DNA from 2 places in the Sphingomonas sp. FW306-05-A genome. Region 1 is predicted to be linked to the other one. Evidence: riboswitches for the same ligand, from Rfam matches in the RefSeq annotation. Region 1 holds a riboswitch; the other holds the start of a gene.

Evidence for each region. A riboswitch is a leader RNA that binds a small molecule or an ion and turns the genes downstream of it on or off. The one in region 1 is predicted to bind thiamine pyrophosphate.
Region 2: it holds a riboswitch for thiamine pyrophosphate, as region 1 does, so the genes downstream of both, AC3WJR_RS08155 (TonB-dependent receptor) here and thiC (phosphomethylpyrimidine synthase ThiC) in region 1, are expected to answer to the same signal.

Annotation. Positions count from the first base shown of each region.
Region 1 is NZ_JBYSXN010000002.1:1,395,067-1,403,052, reverse strand. It holds gene AC3WJR_RS15280 (MipA/OmpV family protein) at 1-173, shown strand, start outside; gene AC3WJR_RS15275 (ferritin-like domain-containing protein) at 312-1,316, shown strand; gene AC3WJR_RS15270 (ferritin-like domain-containing protein) at 1,368-2,381, shown strand; TPP riboswitch at 2,420-2,528, shown strand; gene thiC (phosphomethylpyrimidine synthase ThiC) at 2,570-4,489, shown strand; gene AC3WJR_RS15260 (HWE histidine kinase domain-containing protein) at 4,784-5,827, shown strand; gene AC3WJR_RS15255 (response regulator) at 5,824-6,276, shown strand; gene AC3WJR_RS15250 (hypothetical protein) at 6,351-7,541, shown strand; gene AC3WJR_RS15245 (hypothetical protein) at 7,669-7,986, shown strand, end outside.
Region 2 is NZ_JBYSXN010000001.1:1,813,755-1,821,740, reverse strand. It holds gene AC3WJR_RS08170 (ABC transporter transmembrane domain-containing protein) at 1-214, opposite strand, end outside; gene AC3WJR_RS08165 (hydrogen peroxide-inducible genes activator) at 303-1,202, opposite strand; gene AC3WJR_RS08160 (alpha/beta hydrolase-fold protein) at 1,728-2,903, opposite strand; TPP riboswitch at 3,185-3,294, shown strand; gene AC3WJR_RS08155 (TonB-dependent receptor) at 3,327-5,636, shown strand; gene AC3WJR_RS08150 (phosphotransferase enzyme family protein) at 5,639-6,790, shown strand; gene pnuC (nicotinamide riboside transporter PnuC) at 6,790-7,359, shown strand; gene AC3WJR_RS08140 (hypothetical protein) at 7,675-7,986, opposite strand, start outside.

The DNA.
Region 1 (7,986 bases):
TCGGCGGTCTGGCAACCTATTCGCTGACCGGCGACTTGCTCCACGGCTTCAAGGTCGTCGCGGGCGGCACCTATTCGCGCACGCTCGGCAGCTTCGCGGATGCCCCGATCGTGCGGATCGCGGGCTCGCGTAACCAGTGGGTCGGCGCAGCCGGCGTCGCCTACACCTTCTGAGCCGACGACTCCCGCAGCGACTCCTCCGGCGCGACCAACCGTCGCGCCGGAGCGCCATTCGTGGCTTGCGTCGCGCGCCGCACGGTGCCACGCAAGCCCGAACGCTTGGCGTGTTTCCAGGATGAAGGCTTCGCTGCGATGACCGATACCGACCAACAGCTGATCGAACGGCTTGATTCGCGAGCAGAACGCCGCAGCGAACGGCGCGAGTTCTTCCGCACCGCGCTGGGCGCCGGTGCCATCGCCGCGGTCGGCGCGACTGCGGTCGCGGTCGGCAGCAATGCGTTTGCGCAGGCGAGCAACAACGACGCTGCGATCCTCAATTTCGCGCTCAACCTCGAATATCTCGAGGCGCAATTCTATTCCTTCGCTGCCTTTGGCACCGGCCTCCCCAACGCGCTGCTGACCCCGGGCAGCGCGAGCACGACCACGCAGGGCGCGGTCAGCGGCGGGCGGCAAGTCACCTTCACCGATCCGGTCGTCGCGCAATATGCGCGTGAGATCGCGCAGGACGAAATCGCGCACGTCACTTTCCTCCGCGCACAGCTCGGCACCGCAGCGGTCGCGCAGCCCGCGATCGACATCGGCTCGACTGCGACGAGCGCCTTCAGCGTCGCCGCGCAGGCCGCCAAGATCGTCGCGGCGGGGGCCGCCTTCGACCCTTATGCAAGCGACGAGGCGTTCCTCCAGGCGGCGTTCCTGTTCGAGGACGTCGGCGTCACCGCCTATCGCGGCGCATCGTCGCTGCTGACCAGCAAGGTCTATCTCGAGGCCGCCGCCGGCATCCTCGCGGCGGAGGCGTATCATGCGTCGATCATCCGCACCGTGCTCTACACCAAGGGTCTGACGACCCCGAGCCTGCGCACCAATGCGGATGCGATCTCGAACACGCGCGACGCGCTCGACGGGGTCAGCGACTTCGACCAGGGCATTTCCCCGGTGACGATCGCGAACAGCCAGGCGCCCGCGCTCAACGGTCTGACCGCGTCCAACATCGTGCCGACCGCGCAGGATGGCCTCGCGTTCGGCCGCGCCACGGGCAACGTGCTCAACATCCTGTATCTCAGCACCTTGCCGGTCGCGAAGGGGGGCTTCTTCCCCAATGGCGTCAACGGCTCGATCGCCACCAGCGCCACCAACTGACGCCCGCACGATGCTTTCTTCCTTTTTCGCGCCCGTACCGGAGTGTTTCCAGTGATCGATAGCGACCTTCTCCTGCACGCGATCGACGCGAGCGATCGCCGCCGCGACGCCCGTCGCCAGTTCCTCCGCAGCGCCGGGGCCGCCTCGGTCGCGGTCGGCGGCGGCGCGTTGCTCGCCGCCTGCGGGGCGACCAACACCGACAGCACGATCACCCCGACCCCCACGCCGACCGGAACCGCGACCGCGACCCCCAGTCCCGCGTCGACCGACGTGCTGAAGGACCAGGATACGTTCAACTTCGCGCTCAACCTCGAATATCTCGAGGCGCAATTCTACAGCTTCGCGGTGACGGGCGCGGGGCTTCCCGCTGCGCTGCTGACCGGTAGCGGCACGCAAGGGTCGGTAACCGGCGGGCGTGCTGTCACCTTCACCGATCCGATCGTGCGCGAATATGCGCGCGAGATCGCCGCGGACGAAGTCGCGCACGTCGCGTTCCTGCGCTCGGTGCTCGGCACCTCGACCGTCGCGCAGCCCGCGATCAACATCGACGGTGGCGCGAACGGCGCGTTCACCTTGGCGGCGCGCGCGGCGGGCCTCGTTGGCGAGACCGGCACCTTCGACCCCTATGCCAGCGACGAGAATTTCCTGCTCGCGGCGTTCATCTTCGAGGACGTCGGCGTCACCGCCTATAAGGGTGCAGCGCCGCTAATCGCGCAGAGCCTGCTGATCGACGCCGCCGCGGGGATCCTCGCGACCGAGGCGTACCACGCCGGGCTGATCCGCACCGTCCTGTACAGCAAGGGGATCGCGACGCCGTCCTTGCGCGCCAGCGCGAACGCGATCAGCGACGCACGTGACAGCCTCGACGGGTCGAGCGACCTCGACCAGGGGATCGGCGACGGCACGACGGCCAACCTCGTGCCGACCGATGCCAACGGCATCACCTTCAGCCGCACGCCGGGGCAGGTGCTCAACGTCGTCTATCTCAACCGCAACGCGGTCGTCGGCGGGGGCTTCTTCCCCGCGGGCATCAACGGCACGATCAAGACCAGCGCCGCCAGCTGAGGCCTCTTTTCAACGCGCGAACGAGCGCGTACACATACCAATATTCCCCGGGGGGCTGCGCCAGAGCAGCTGAGAGGTAGCTGAAGCTACGACCCGTTTGAACCTGATCCCGTTAGCACGGGCGGAGGGAGGGAGCGGTGTCCACGCCCGGGTTCCGTTGTCGCTCGTCCGATTTGAGGAGCGATACAATGGCCGACATTCCTGCCCGCACCGAAATTGGCGTCACCACCGGAGCGATCCGTGGCAGCCGCAAGATCCATGTGCCGCACGCCAACATCCCCGGCGCGGGCGTCGCGATGCGCGAGATCATGCTTGATCCGTCCGCGCTGGAGCCGCCCTTGCGCGTCTACGACACGTCCGGCCCGTACACCGACCCCCGCGCGCAGATCGACATCAACCAGGGGCTCCCGCAGCTCCGTCGCGACTGGATCCTCGCGCGCGGCGACGTCGGATCCTATGACGCGCGCGAAATCCGCCCCGAGGACAATGGCCTCACCGGCCCCGATCGCTCGGCGGGCGTCCCGCAATATCCCAACGTCATCAAGCGTCCGCTTCGCGCCAAGGCAGGCGCGAACGTCAGCCAGATGCATTACGCGCGCCGCGGAATCATCACCCCCGAGATGGAATATGTCGCGATCCGCGAGAATCTCGGTCGCGCGGCGGCGAAGGAGAAACTGATCCGCGACGGTGAATCGTTCGGCGCGTCGATCCCCGATTATGTCACCCCAGAATTCGTCCGCGACGAAATCGCGCGCGGCCGTGCGATCATCCCCAACAACGTCAACCACCCCGAATCCGAGCCGATGGCGATCGGGCGCAACTTCCTCGTCAAGATCAACGCCAACATCGGCAACTCCGCGGTCGCATCGAACGTCGCGGCGGAAGTCGACAAGATGGTCTGGTCGATCCGCTGGGGCGCGGACACGGTGATGGACCTCTCGACGGGCCGCAACATTCACGACACGCGCGAATGGATCCTGCGCAATTCGCCCGTCCCGATCGGCACCGTGCCGATCTATCAGGCGCTCGAGAAGGTCGGCGGCGTCGCCGAGGACCTGACCTGGGAGATCTTCCGCGACACGCTGATCGAGCAGGCCGAACAGGGCGTCGATTACTTCACGATCCACGCGGGCGTGCGGCTCGCCTATATACCGATGACCGCCAAGCGCGTCACCGGGATCGTCTCGCGCGGCGGGTCGATCATGGCGAAATGGTGCCTCGCGCACCACAAGGAGAGCTTCCTCTACGAACGCTTCGACGAGATCACCGAGATCATGCAGGCCTATGACATCGCCTATTCGCTCGGTGATGGTCTCCGCCCCGGCTCGATCGCCGACGCCAACGACGAAGCGCAGTTCAGCGAGCTCTACACCTTGGGCGAACTCACCCACCGCGCGTGGAAGAGCGACGTCCAGGTGATGATCGAGGGCCCCGGCCATGTGCCGATGCACAAGATCAAGGAGAATATGGAAAAGCAGCTCGAAGTGTGCGGCGAGGCGCCGTTCTACACGCTCGGGCCGCTCACCACCGATATTGCGCCGGGCTACGATCATATCACCAGCGGAATCGGTGCCGCGATGATCGGTTGGTACGGCACCGCGATGCTTTGTTACGTCACGCCCAAGGAGCATCTGGGCCTCCCCGACCGCGACGACGTCAAGGTCGGCGTGGTGACCTACAAGCTCGCCGCGCACGCCGCCGATCTCGCGAAGGGCCACCCGGCGGCCAAGATGCGCGACGACGCCCTGTCGCGCGCGCGCTTCGACTTCCGCTGGCGCGACCAGTTCAACCTGTCGTTGGACCCGGACACCGCCGAGCAGTACCACGACCAGACGCTCCCCGCAGAAGGCGCCAAGACCGCGCATTTCTGCTCGATGTGCGGGCCGAAATTCTGTTCGATGAAGATCACGCAGGAAGTGCGCGACTTTGCGGCGAAGCAGAACGGCCCGGCGGACGGCTTCCTCGCGGCGGGCGCGGGGCAGGCGGTCGACGCGGACCGCGCGGCGTTCGCCAAGGGCACGACGCATGCCGATGCGGAGGCCGGAATGGCGGCGATGAGTGAAACCTTCCGGGAGAAGGGCGGGGAGATTTACCTGCCGGCGGAGTAAGCGCGCCCGTCCGTCGCCCCGGCCTTGTACAAGACTTCTGCGGGCTCCTGTGAAAGCAGGAGCCCGGGAGTCCTAGGCGCGATAGGCCGTTGCTCTGCGCGGCAACGCAAGGGTGGGCAGCGTCCGGCTCTGACGCTCCCGCGACAAGACCATTTGGCCTCATGGCAATCAAACCTTCCAAAAGCGCGACCGACACAAAGGAAGCGCCAATAACGGCATCGTTACACCCTTGAAACTATCCTTAGGAGGAACGAGGAAAATCGAGTAAGCTGCGCCAGAACAAGGAAAATCGCGGTGGATATAACGGCAAAGTCAGCCGCCCAGAAAGAGGGTGAGGCAGAAGTCGACACGTTCCGCCGGGAACTTGGCCCGTTCGTCGTGGCTGCTCAGAAGACCCGCATGCCGATGGTCTTTACGGATGTGGAGCCCGGCCACCCGGTCATCTTCGCAAATGACGCCTTCCTGAAGCTGACGGGCTATGCGCTGGAGGAAGTGCTCGCCAAAAGCTTTCAGTCCTTGCTCGCCGTGGGAGTCGACCCGGAAACGATGACGACCGTCGAATCGGCATTCCGCGGAGAGTGCGATCACGAGCCGGAGATACACTACAGGCGCAAGGACGGCAGCGAGTTCTGGGCGTCGATGTTCGTCAGCCCGGTTTGCGACGACGGCGGTACGGTCGTTCAGCATTTCGTATCGCTCGTCGATCTAACGAACCACCGCCAAGACAACGCTCGGTGCAAGATGCTGATCGACGAGCTCAATCATCGGGTCAAGAACACCTTGTCGACGGTCCAGTCGATCGTCACTCAGGCGCTCCGCCGGCCGGCCGAACCCGCCGCGATCCGGGAAGCGATCGAGTCGCGCATCCTTGCCCTGTCGCGGTCGCACGACCTGCTGACCAACACCAATTGGGAGGGCGCTGGCCTTCACGAACTGGTCGATACGGCCCTGCACCCGTTCAAGGTCGTCACGGGCCGCACCGAGCGGTTCACGATCGTCGGCGACAATGTGCATTTGTCGCCCAAGACCGCGCTCTCGGTCGCGATCGCCCTCCACGAGCTTGCCACCAACGCCGTAAAATACGGTGCCTTTTCGAACGATGCGGGCAAGATCGCGATCGACTGGACGATGCCTTCGGCGGCCAAGGATCGGCTCTTGCTGCAATGGCGGGAGAGCGACGGACCCCCGGTGACGCCGCCGACGCACAAGGGGTTCGGATCATGGGTCATCGAGCGCGGCCTGGCGCACGAGCTCGGCGGCGCGGTGACGCTCGACTATCTGCCCGCCGGCGTGACGTGCACGATCGAGATACCGGTTTCGACAGAGACGGAAGAATGACCGGCCTTCTCGCCGGCCGCAGGATCCTCGTGGTCGAGGACGAGATGCTCGTCCTGATGCAAATCGAGATGGCGCTGGAGGATCTCGGCTGTTCCGCGGTCTGCGCCGCAGCCAGCGTTGCCGAGGCCGCCGCAATCCTCGTTGGAGAAAGCTTCGATGCAGCAATGCTCGACGTCAACCTGGGGGGAGAGAAGAGTTACCCGGTCGCCGATATGCTGATCCGGCGTAGCATCCCGTTCGCGTTCTCGACCGGCTATGGTGATCTTGGAGATCGCACGGACCTGTACGATCGGCCGATGCTCCGGAAGCCCTATGCGCACGCGGATTTCGAGGCAGTGCTGGCAAAACTGATCGCCGACCAGCCTTCGCCGCCAGCGGCATTAGCACCGTCCCCCGCGTCTGCCGAACGAGGTCGCGCCGGTGACGGAGACCGGACAGAAGCGCTGTAACGCGGGGTAAGGGTCTGGTATCTTTCCGAATGCTCACAGTTCGGCGAATTGCCGTCATCCGTCCCGCATTTGCCTTGGCCACTTCTGCCGCGCTGGTGGCGTCCGCTGGCGCTGCCGCGAACGGTCCCGACAAAGGCATCGCATTCGATAACGCATATGAGACCAGATCTGCTGAAAGCCTGTCGGGCCTGTTGGCGATGAAGCTCGCCAACCTTGCAGAAATCGATCCGGATCATCCGCTCGCCTCGAACCGTGCGACGCAGACCCTGAGCATGTTCGGACGCGAAGACCTCATCGCGTCGAGCAGCAAGAACTTCGCGGCAACGCACTGCGCAGCGCTGATGCCGACGGCCAACGTCCTCGATGAAATCGCGCGACGTGCGCGGCAGACATCGATCGTCATCGTCAACGAAAGTCACGAGCGGTCGGAGGGGCGTGGATTCACGGCAATGCTGGCGGCGCGACTGCGACCGCTCGGGTATGATGCGCTCGCGCTGGAAGCACTGCAAAACGATCCGCCAACCACGCCGAAACAGTATCGCGCCCCGTTTGTCCGGCAGCCGAACCTTCCGTATTTCGACGATGACGATGGTTTCTACCTCGGCGAAGCGGCATTCGGCAGAATGGGCCGACGCGCCAAAGCGTTGGGCTACCGGCTCGTTTCCTACGAGGCCAATCCCAACGACGGGTTGCCGTCAGGCGCGACGCTTGCGCAACGAATCGCCGTACGAGAGGAGGAACAAGCCGCCAACCTGGCGGCGTTCCTGAAGGAGCACCCCGGCACGAAGCTTCTGGTCCATGTCGGATATCAACACGTACTTGAGGTTCCCCGCGCCGACGGTTCGAAGTGGATGGCGGCGCTCCTCAAGCAAAAGACGGGCATCGATCCGTTGACGATCAGCCAGACCGACTGTCGCGGCGGCGGCGAGGCAGACCGTCTCGCTGTCCTCCCGGCCGATCAGCCGCCCGGGTCGTTCGATCTGGTTGTCGACCACCCGCCGGCCCGCTTCGACCGAGGGCGTCCCGTATGGCGCGAGAAGGCGGGAGACCGGCCGGTCAGCGTACCCGCCGCCTTGCGTCCGTCGGTCGGCTGGCGGGTGATCGAGGCCCGCCCGCTGGACGAGCCGGCCACGTCGGTTCCGATGGATCGTGTGGCGATCAGACCCAAGGAAGACGTCGCCCTGATGCTGCCGCCGGGGCGCTACCGGTTACGCGCCATCGACGTGACGTGGAGCAACCCCAAGGCCGTCAAATCCACCCGCTGAGGGAGCGGTAAACTACGGAACCTTCAGCCAAAAAGGCACCTCGTCCCCCAAAACGATCCGTTGCCGAAACGACTCTCCCGACGGGCCCGCCCATGCTATCCTCCGCCCAGTTCCGGGGGGAATCACGATGATGTTGGGTCTGTCGCTAGCAGCCTTCACCGCGCTCCACACCGCGATCAACCTCGTCGCGATCGCCGCGGGACTGGTGTTCTTCGGCGCATTGACGACCGGACGCTGGTGGAAGACCGCCAACACCGTCTTCCTCGTCTTCACGATCCTGACCAGCGTGACCGGCTTCCTCTTTCCGCCCAAGCCGATCGGGCCACCGTTCGTCTTCGGCGTCGTCTCGTTGCTGCTGCTCGCGGTCGCAGTCTATGCGTTGTACGGTCGGCGTCTGGCCGGACGGTGGCAGTGGGCGTATCTCATCCCCGCGCTGCTCGCACAA
Region 2 (7,986 bases), on a different contig from region 1:
GCAGCCCGGCCAGCGTCCAGAGCGGGGCGGGGAGGGCGGTGTTGGCGACGCTGTTGATCAGCAACTGGACCGAGATCGGGGTCGCCAGCGACAACAGGCTGATCGCAAGGCCATAGACCATCGCAAGCCGCAGATAGGGCATGTCGGGCCCGACGATCTCCGCCAGCCACCCCGCCGCTTCGCGCCAACCGATCCGTTTTCCTGCCGCGTCCATCATCCGTCCTAACTGACCCCGGACACAGGATCGTTCCGGCGGGCTATTGGCGCAAGAATGGGTAAGCTATACTTCCGATAGGATATACCTATCGGACGACCGCACGCAACATGTCGGCAATCAACTTATAGGCGGGTGCCCGACCGGCACCCGTACGCCACAGCAGGCCGATTTCGCGATACGGCCGGCCGCCCGCAAAGGGGCGCACGACCACGTCGTCACCGTCGCGGATTTCCTGGCGGACGTAGAGGTTCGGCAGCAGCGCGAGACCCATGCCCATCCCGGCCATCTGCCGGATCGCGTCGAGGCTGGTGCCTTCATAATCGTTGAGCACGACCGCGCCGACCTCTTCGGCAATCACGGCGACCTGTTGCGCCAGGCGATAGTCCGCGACGAGCGTCAGGAGGTTTTGCCCCGCCAGATCGCCGACGGTCACGGACGTCTTCTGGCTGAACGGATGATCGGCGGCCATCGCCAGATACAGCGGCTCGCGGAACAGGCGCTCGCTGTGGAAGCCGCGCCCTGCAACGGGTAACTGCGCGAGGATCAGGTCGTGATCCCCGGCCGTGAGGCCTGCCGTCAGCGCAGAGGGGAGCCCTTCGCGCACGTGAATCCGCAGCGTCGGATGTTCGCGGTGCAGCCGCGCGACAAGGCCGGGGAGCAGATAGGCGCCGAGCGTCGGCGACACGCCCAGCCGGATCGTGCCGACCAGCGCGTCGGCCGACGCCGCACGGACGTCTTCCAGGTCGACCAGATCGAACAGGATCCGCCGCGCCCGCTCCAGCAGTTCACGCCCGAGCGGGGTCAGGATCGCGGGACCACCGCGCTCGAACAGCGGTGCACCGAGGATCGTCTCCAGCGCGCGGATCTGTTGCGAGAGCGATGGCTGGGACACCCCCATCCGCTCGGCGGCACGCGTGAAGCTGCCGGCTTCGGCGAGCGCGACGAAGTAGCTGAGTTGGCGGATCGTCGTTCGTGGGCGCTGCATGGGGCATGGTACCGAGCCGCTACGCCTTTGGCACGCCCGAAGAGATTGCGGGGTCCTTGCGGGGAGAATGCGGGGGCGGGATCTGGCGTACCTAAAGCCCCTCCCCCTCGGGGGAGGGGTTGGGGTGGGGCAGTCCAGCAGAACCCAATTCTCTGCGAGGCACCGCCCCCACCCCCGACCCCTCCCCTGAAGGGGAGGGGCAAGAAGAAGGGATCACGCCAACCTCAACATAAGCCCCTCCCCATCGGGGGAGGGGTTGGGGTGGGAAGTCCAGCAGAACCCAATTCTCTGCGAGGCACCGCCCCACCCCAACCCCTCCCCTGAAGGGGAGGGGCAAGAAGAGGGGGCACCCCGACCGCAACTAAAGCCCCTCCCCCTCGGGGGAGGGGTTGGGGTGGGGAAGTTCAGCAGGACCTACTTCTCTGCGAGGCACCGCCCCACCCCCGACCCCTCCCCTAAAGGGAAGGGGCAAGAAGAGGGGGCACCCCAATCGCAACGCCGCTGACCGGCCTGTCGCGCGAACCCTCAATCCCGGAACAGCAGCGGGGCCATCTCGTGCAAGCTGCGGCGCCACGTCAGGAACTCGTGCGCCGTGTTGGGCGAAACGTAGAACGCACTGTTAATCCCGGCGGCCTTGATCGCTGCCGCATTCGCGCGCGGATCGGGGCGGGGGCCGCCGCCGGGCGCGGGCGGGCGGTTGCCTTCGAGTTCACGACTGCCGAAGCTGACGAACACCAACTTCACCTTGTCCTTGAACCCCGGCGTTGCGCCGACGTCGTCCATCCCGACCGTGCCGCCGCTCAACAGCCCGATATAGGCGAACGTGTCGAGGTTCTTGGGCGCGATCAGCTTCGTCTCGAAGCCGCCCATCGACAGGCCCGCCATCGCCCGATGTCGCGCATCGGCAACGGTCCGGTAGGTGCGGTCGACATACGGAACCAGTTCGTTCAGCAGCACCGTCTGGAAGGGCCGGATGTCGAAGCTCGCAAGCCCGCCCGGGCTGCCGGGTTTGATCTCGTTCGTCATGCCGTAGGTCATCACGATGATGAAGGGCAGCGACTTTTTCTCCGCGACCAGATTGTCCATGATCAGGTTTGCATGGCCCTGGTTGCTCCATGCGGTCTCGTCTTCGCCCCAGCCGTGCTGGAGGTACAAGACGGGGTAGCGGGTCTGCGGCTTGTCCCCGTAACCGGGGGGCGTGTAGACCAAGGCGCGACGTGGCGTGCCCGTACTCGGCGACGGGAACAGGATCTGCTCGACCCGGCCATGCGGCACGTCCTTCAGCGCGTAGAAATCGGCATCATGCGCCGGTATCTCGATCCCGCTTTCCCAGCGGGTCGATCCATAGAAGTTCAGCGCGCCTGGGTCGTTGAACGTGCCGCCATCCACGGTGACGTGGTAATAGTGAAAGCCTTCGTCGAGCGGACCTTCCGACGTGCCGATCCAGGTGCCATCGGGTGCCTTGGCAAGAACGGTACCGCCGCGTCCGCCCAACCCGAGGCTGACCTTCACGGCTGTAGCCTCCGGCGCGACGATCCGGAAACGCGCATAGCCTTGCGAGTTCACCTGCGGGTATTGCTGTCCGGGTTGGTTGAGCGATGACGGCTTGAAGTCTTCGGAAATGGACGGCGCAACTGTCTGCGCACCAAGCGGGAAGGCCGAAATACCGGCCATCAACAACGCTGCTGCTATGCGTTTCATCATGCTCTCCCTGAAGTGTTCGTGCCGCCCTGTTTGGCGATCGACTGATCTTGACCAAGGTATTGCAACAACCTTTGCCGCCCGCAACGCCTTAATCTGCAAACGCTACCTGTTCTGTGCGAATAGTGCCAGTGCCAGCTGTCTTGTTGTTGTCGTCCGAGACGTGGGGCCGCAGAGGCTTCATCACCACGCCTATCCGGCCAAAGTCCGTGCCGGCTCGGAGAGGGGCGACCGTGGGGCCATCAATCCCTGTTTGCACACGCGATCGGATCGCCTAGAAGGCGCTATCCCCGGGGGGCCGCTGACGCGCGGCTGAGAGGTGGGCTGCAGCCCATGACCCGCTGAACCTGATCCGGCTGATACCGGCGTAGGGAGGGTTGGCGGAACGTCCGTCGTCCTTCCGTGTGGAGTGGACGTAAGACAATGCCAGCAATGATTTCGTATGATGGGTTGAGGAGCCGGCGCAGGGCGTTGGTGCTGACGGCGGTGCTTCTGACGGTGCCGGCATCCGCATGGGCACAACAGACCACCGAAGACACCGCGGACATTCGCGTCACCGGACACCGCGATCCCGAAGGACTGTTGCCCGACCAGACCGCCCCCAAGGCGGTGAGTGAGATTTCTGCCGACTTCATCGTCAAGCAGGCCCCGACGCTGAATGCGTTCCAGCTCGTCAACCTGTTGCCGGGCGCAAATGTGGCATCGAGCGACCCGTACGGCCTGTCGACGAGTTCGAGCCTGACGCTGCGCGGGCTGGGGCAGGATCAGATCGGCGTCCTGATGGAAGGCGCGCCGCAGAACGATATTGGCTATTATTACGCGTATCCGTCGCAGTTCGCCGACCCGGGCAACCTGCGCACGATCACCCTGGCGCAAGGGTCGGTGGACATTGATTCCCCGACCGTGGGCGGGGCAGGCGGGCTACTGTCGCTGACGCTCGACGACCCCAAGGCCGCGCCGCAAGCACTGCTCGACGTGTCGCTCGGCTCGTACGATGCGCGGCGGGTGTTCGCACGGGTCGATACGGGTGAGATCGGGCGGACGGGCGTGAAGGCGTTCGTTTCCTATTCGTACACACGCGCGGACAATTGGCGCGGGGCTGGCTTCGACACGCGCCAGCATGTCGACGCCAAGCTGCTGCGTGACTGGGGCGACGGCAACCGCGCCAGCCTGGCGCTGTCGTACAACAACGCCAATGCATCGAGCTATCCCAGCCCGACACTCGCCGACTGGCAGGCCCAGGGGCGCGGGTTCAACTATGATGCGCGCTACACCGCGGGAAACACCAATTACTGGCGGCTTTACCGGGCCCCGTTCCGTAACCTTTATGCGTCGGCTCCGGTGCATCTCAAACTGAACGACCGGCTGACGCTCGACAACACGACCTATTTGCAGTTCGGCTACGGCAATTCGCCGTACGGCACGCAGCTTGCCACGACCGGCAACTTCCTCGGCAATGAGGAACTGACGCAGCCGATCGTTCTGCCGGGCGCGGTGGATGGCGTCGCGACGGTGCTCGGCAATTACACCGGCGACCAGATGCGCACCGGCAATGTCACCACGCTGACGTTGCAGGCGGGGATGCACCGGATCACGGGCGGCCTTTGGTTCGATTACGGGACGGACCGGGTCACGCAGACGTACACCAATGTCGATCCGGACGGGAACCCGACCGACCGATGGGGATACCGCGACAGGGCGATCCAGACTGCGGATGGCCGCCTGCTCGCTTATGAGAATCAGCGCACCGTCACGGTGACCAAGGGCTTCTTCCTCGCCGACAGTATCGCGCTCACCCCGCGCCTGACGCTCGACGCCGGTTTCAAGGGCGTCAACTTGCTGCGCAATGGTCGCAACTATCTCCCGGGGCCGCAAACGCGGGTCCGCAAGGACAGTTTCGCCGCCTTGCCGCGTGCCGCGATCCATTATGCGTTGAGCGATCGTCAGCAGATTTTCGCCAACATCACGACCAATTTCCGGACGCCCAACGAATTCACGCTCTACGACAGCTATGACGGCGGCGTGGTTTCTACCCGCGGGACGAACGCGCTGAAGAACGAATATTCGGTCTCGCAGGAGCTTGGCTATCGCTACATCGGGCCCAATCTGTCCGCATCGGCGACTGCCTTCCACTACAAGTTCCGCAACCGGCAACTGGCGACGGTGATCGACGTCGGCGGCGCGCAGGTGAACTCGACGCTCAATGCCGGGGGGCAGACAACGTACGGAGTCGATGCGGAAATCGATTATCGCCCGGCGAAGGGCGTCAGCGTCTATCTTTCGGGCGAGTATCTGCACGCGCGGATCGACGATGATCTGCCGGTCGGCGGCGATTTCCTCCCCACGCGCGGCAAGCATGCGGTGTCCAGCCCGAGCGTCCAGTTCGGCGCGGGCGGCACCTATGATGACGGGCATTTGTTCGGCAGCATCGCGGGCAAGTATCTCGGACCCCAATATGCGACGTTCATGAACGACGAGCGGATCGCGGGCTATGCGACGCTCGACCTGTCGGTCGGCGTTCATCTGGCCGACTGGATCGACGGGAAACGCACGGATCTGCGCGTTAACGCGATCAACGTGACCAATCCGCACGTGCTTGCGGGGGTGCAGGCGGTCAGCACCAACGCACGTGATGTCGTGGGGAGCGGGGGCACGGTGATTTCGGGCTATGCCCCGGCCTATTACATCGGCAGCGGTGCGGCGGTCATCGCGACCGTGTCGCGTAGCTTCTGAGCATGGCCAAGGCCGCACCCGCGTCCACCGGGCATCTGGTGCACGGCATGGGCACCGCGTTGGAGACGCCCGCCTGGCCCATGATCGAGGTGGGCGAGGCCGACGCGGTCCTTGCCCGCTTTCCGGCGGCGGGCCGTATCGAGCGATTGCTGTGGCATTCGCCGCGGCCGTTTTCCGCGGCGACGCTGATCGATACGACGCGCGGGCAGTTCCTGCTGAAACGGCATGATCGCCACGTGCGGTCCGCGGTGGAGCTGTCTCAGGAACATGCGTTCGTGTCGCATCTCGCGGCGGCCGGAATATCGCTGCCCGAAATCATGCGGACGGCGGACGGTGCCAGCGCCCTGGCAATGGGCGAGGGGACCTTCGAGCTTCAGCGTCGCGCGACCGGGGCCGACCTGTATCGGGACAGGCCGTCCTGGACCCCGTTCCTGTCCTATGGCCACGCGCACGCGGCGGGTGTCGCGCTTGCCCAGGTGCATCAGGCGTCCCGCGCGTTCGCCGCGCCGGCGCGCACGGTGCAACCGCTGGTCGCGAGCTTCACCATCCTGCCGGCGAGCGATCCGATGGCGGCGGCAGAGGCCTATGTCGCGGCACGCCCCACGCTGGCGGCTTTCCTCGCCACCTTGCCGTGGCGCAAGGAACTGGAGCTGCTTTTCGAAGCACTGGCGGGAGGGCTGGCGGCGCGCCTTGCCGATCAGCCTTCGCTTTGGACGCATAACGATTGGCATCCGTCCAATCTGCTCTGGGCTGCGGACGGCACGGTTGCGACGGTGTTCGACTTCGGATTGTCCGACCGGACTTGCGCGCTGCACGACCTCGCCACCGCGATCGAGCGGACGGCGGTGGAATGGCTGCGACTGGGTGACGACGATGATGCCATCGCCGATCCGGCGGCGGCGCTGTCGTTGATCGCGGGCTATGCGACGATCCGGCCCTTGAGCTGCGCCGAGATCGAGACAGTCGTTCGACTGCTGCCGCTGGTGCATATCGAATTCGCCCTGTCCGAGATCGCGTATTTCGCAGGCGTCTTGGGGGATCCTGCGGCCGCGATGCATGCCTGGGACGCGTATGTCATTGGCCATGCCCAATGGTTCCTGTCCGCACCCGGCCAGGATTTCATGGCGCAGGTCGGCGCGGCGGCGGGCGGTTGATGTCGACGCTGGAGATCGTCGCGGTCGTCGTCAGCTTCCTGGCGATCTGGCTGACGGCACGGCGCAATCTGCTGTGCTGGCCGCTCAACCTCATCGCGTGCGGCCTGTATTTCAAGCTGTTCCTCGACGTGCGCCTCTACGCCGACATGGTGCTGCAGGCGGTGTTCGCCGTTGGTATCCTGTATGGCTGGCTGGTCTGGGCGCGGGGCAAGCGTGATACGGGGGCGGTCGTCGTGGTGCCGCTGAAACGATCACACGCGCTGATGGGGCTGAGTGGCGGGGCGATCGGTGCGATTGCGATCGGATGGTTCACCAGCCATCATACCGACGCTGCACTACCGTGGATCGACGCCACTCTCAGCAGCTTCAGCCTTGTCGCACAATATTGGACGGCGCGGCGACATTGCGAAAACTGGCTGCTGTGGATAGTCGTCGATGTCGCCTACGTCGGCATGTTCGCTTTTAAGGGGCTGACGCTGACCGCTGGATTGTATGCAGCCATGATCGGACTGGCGATCGCCGGATATCGCGAGTGGCGGCGGGCGGGGCCTGCTGCATCCATCGTCTGACAGACGGATTTTCGTGCGGACCGCCGCGCCACCATAGGCTAGGATCAGCCTGCGACTTTGAGGGCCTTGTCAAGCATCTGCAGTTCGATCGGGGTGAGCCCAGCGCGCGGATCGTCATTGAGCCGCCGTGGAACCTGTGCAGCCCTTTTGGACAGAGCCGATCCGTAAGTCCTGCGTACCATGTTCTGCTTCCTGAAGAACGAGTTAACCAATCCCGCACGCAAACGCCGACCTGCTCTGACAGTTCCATACCGCGTAGAAACGGCCATCATCAGGCTGTGCCGGATTGGTACGGCCCGGTTCGATCCCCCCCGGTCACTGATAGCGCAGGGCGTTCTCGAACCCTTCGTTCGTCTTGACCATCTTCGCCAGCTTCCGGAGATAGCTACGCACATGTCGTTCGAAACGCACGTCGTCGTAGATCCCCGTTACGGGATAGTCGTCCTGCCCGATGAGGTCCTTGATGCGCTTGGCAAACGCAGGCTGGTCGTTGACGTCAGCAGCGCCCTGAAGCCTGCTGCAGACCCATTCCTCGGCGGCGGCCTTGTCGTAATCGTCGCAAGCCTCATAGCCGCGCCGATCCGCTGCCGCCTGGTCCAGCTTCGCCGCCGCCACGCGCCGCGTCAG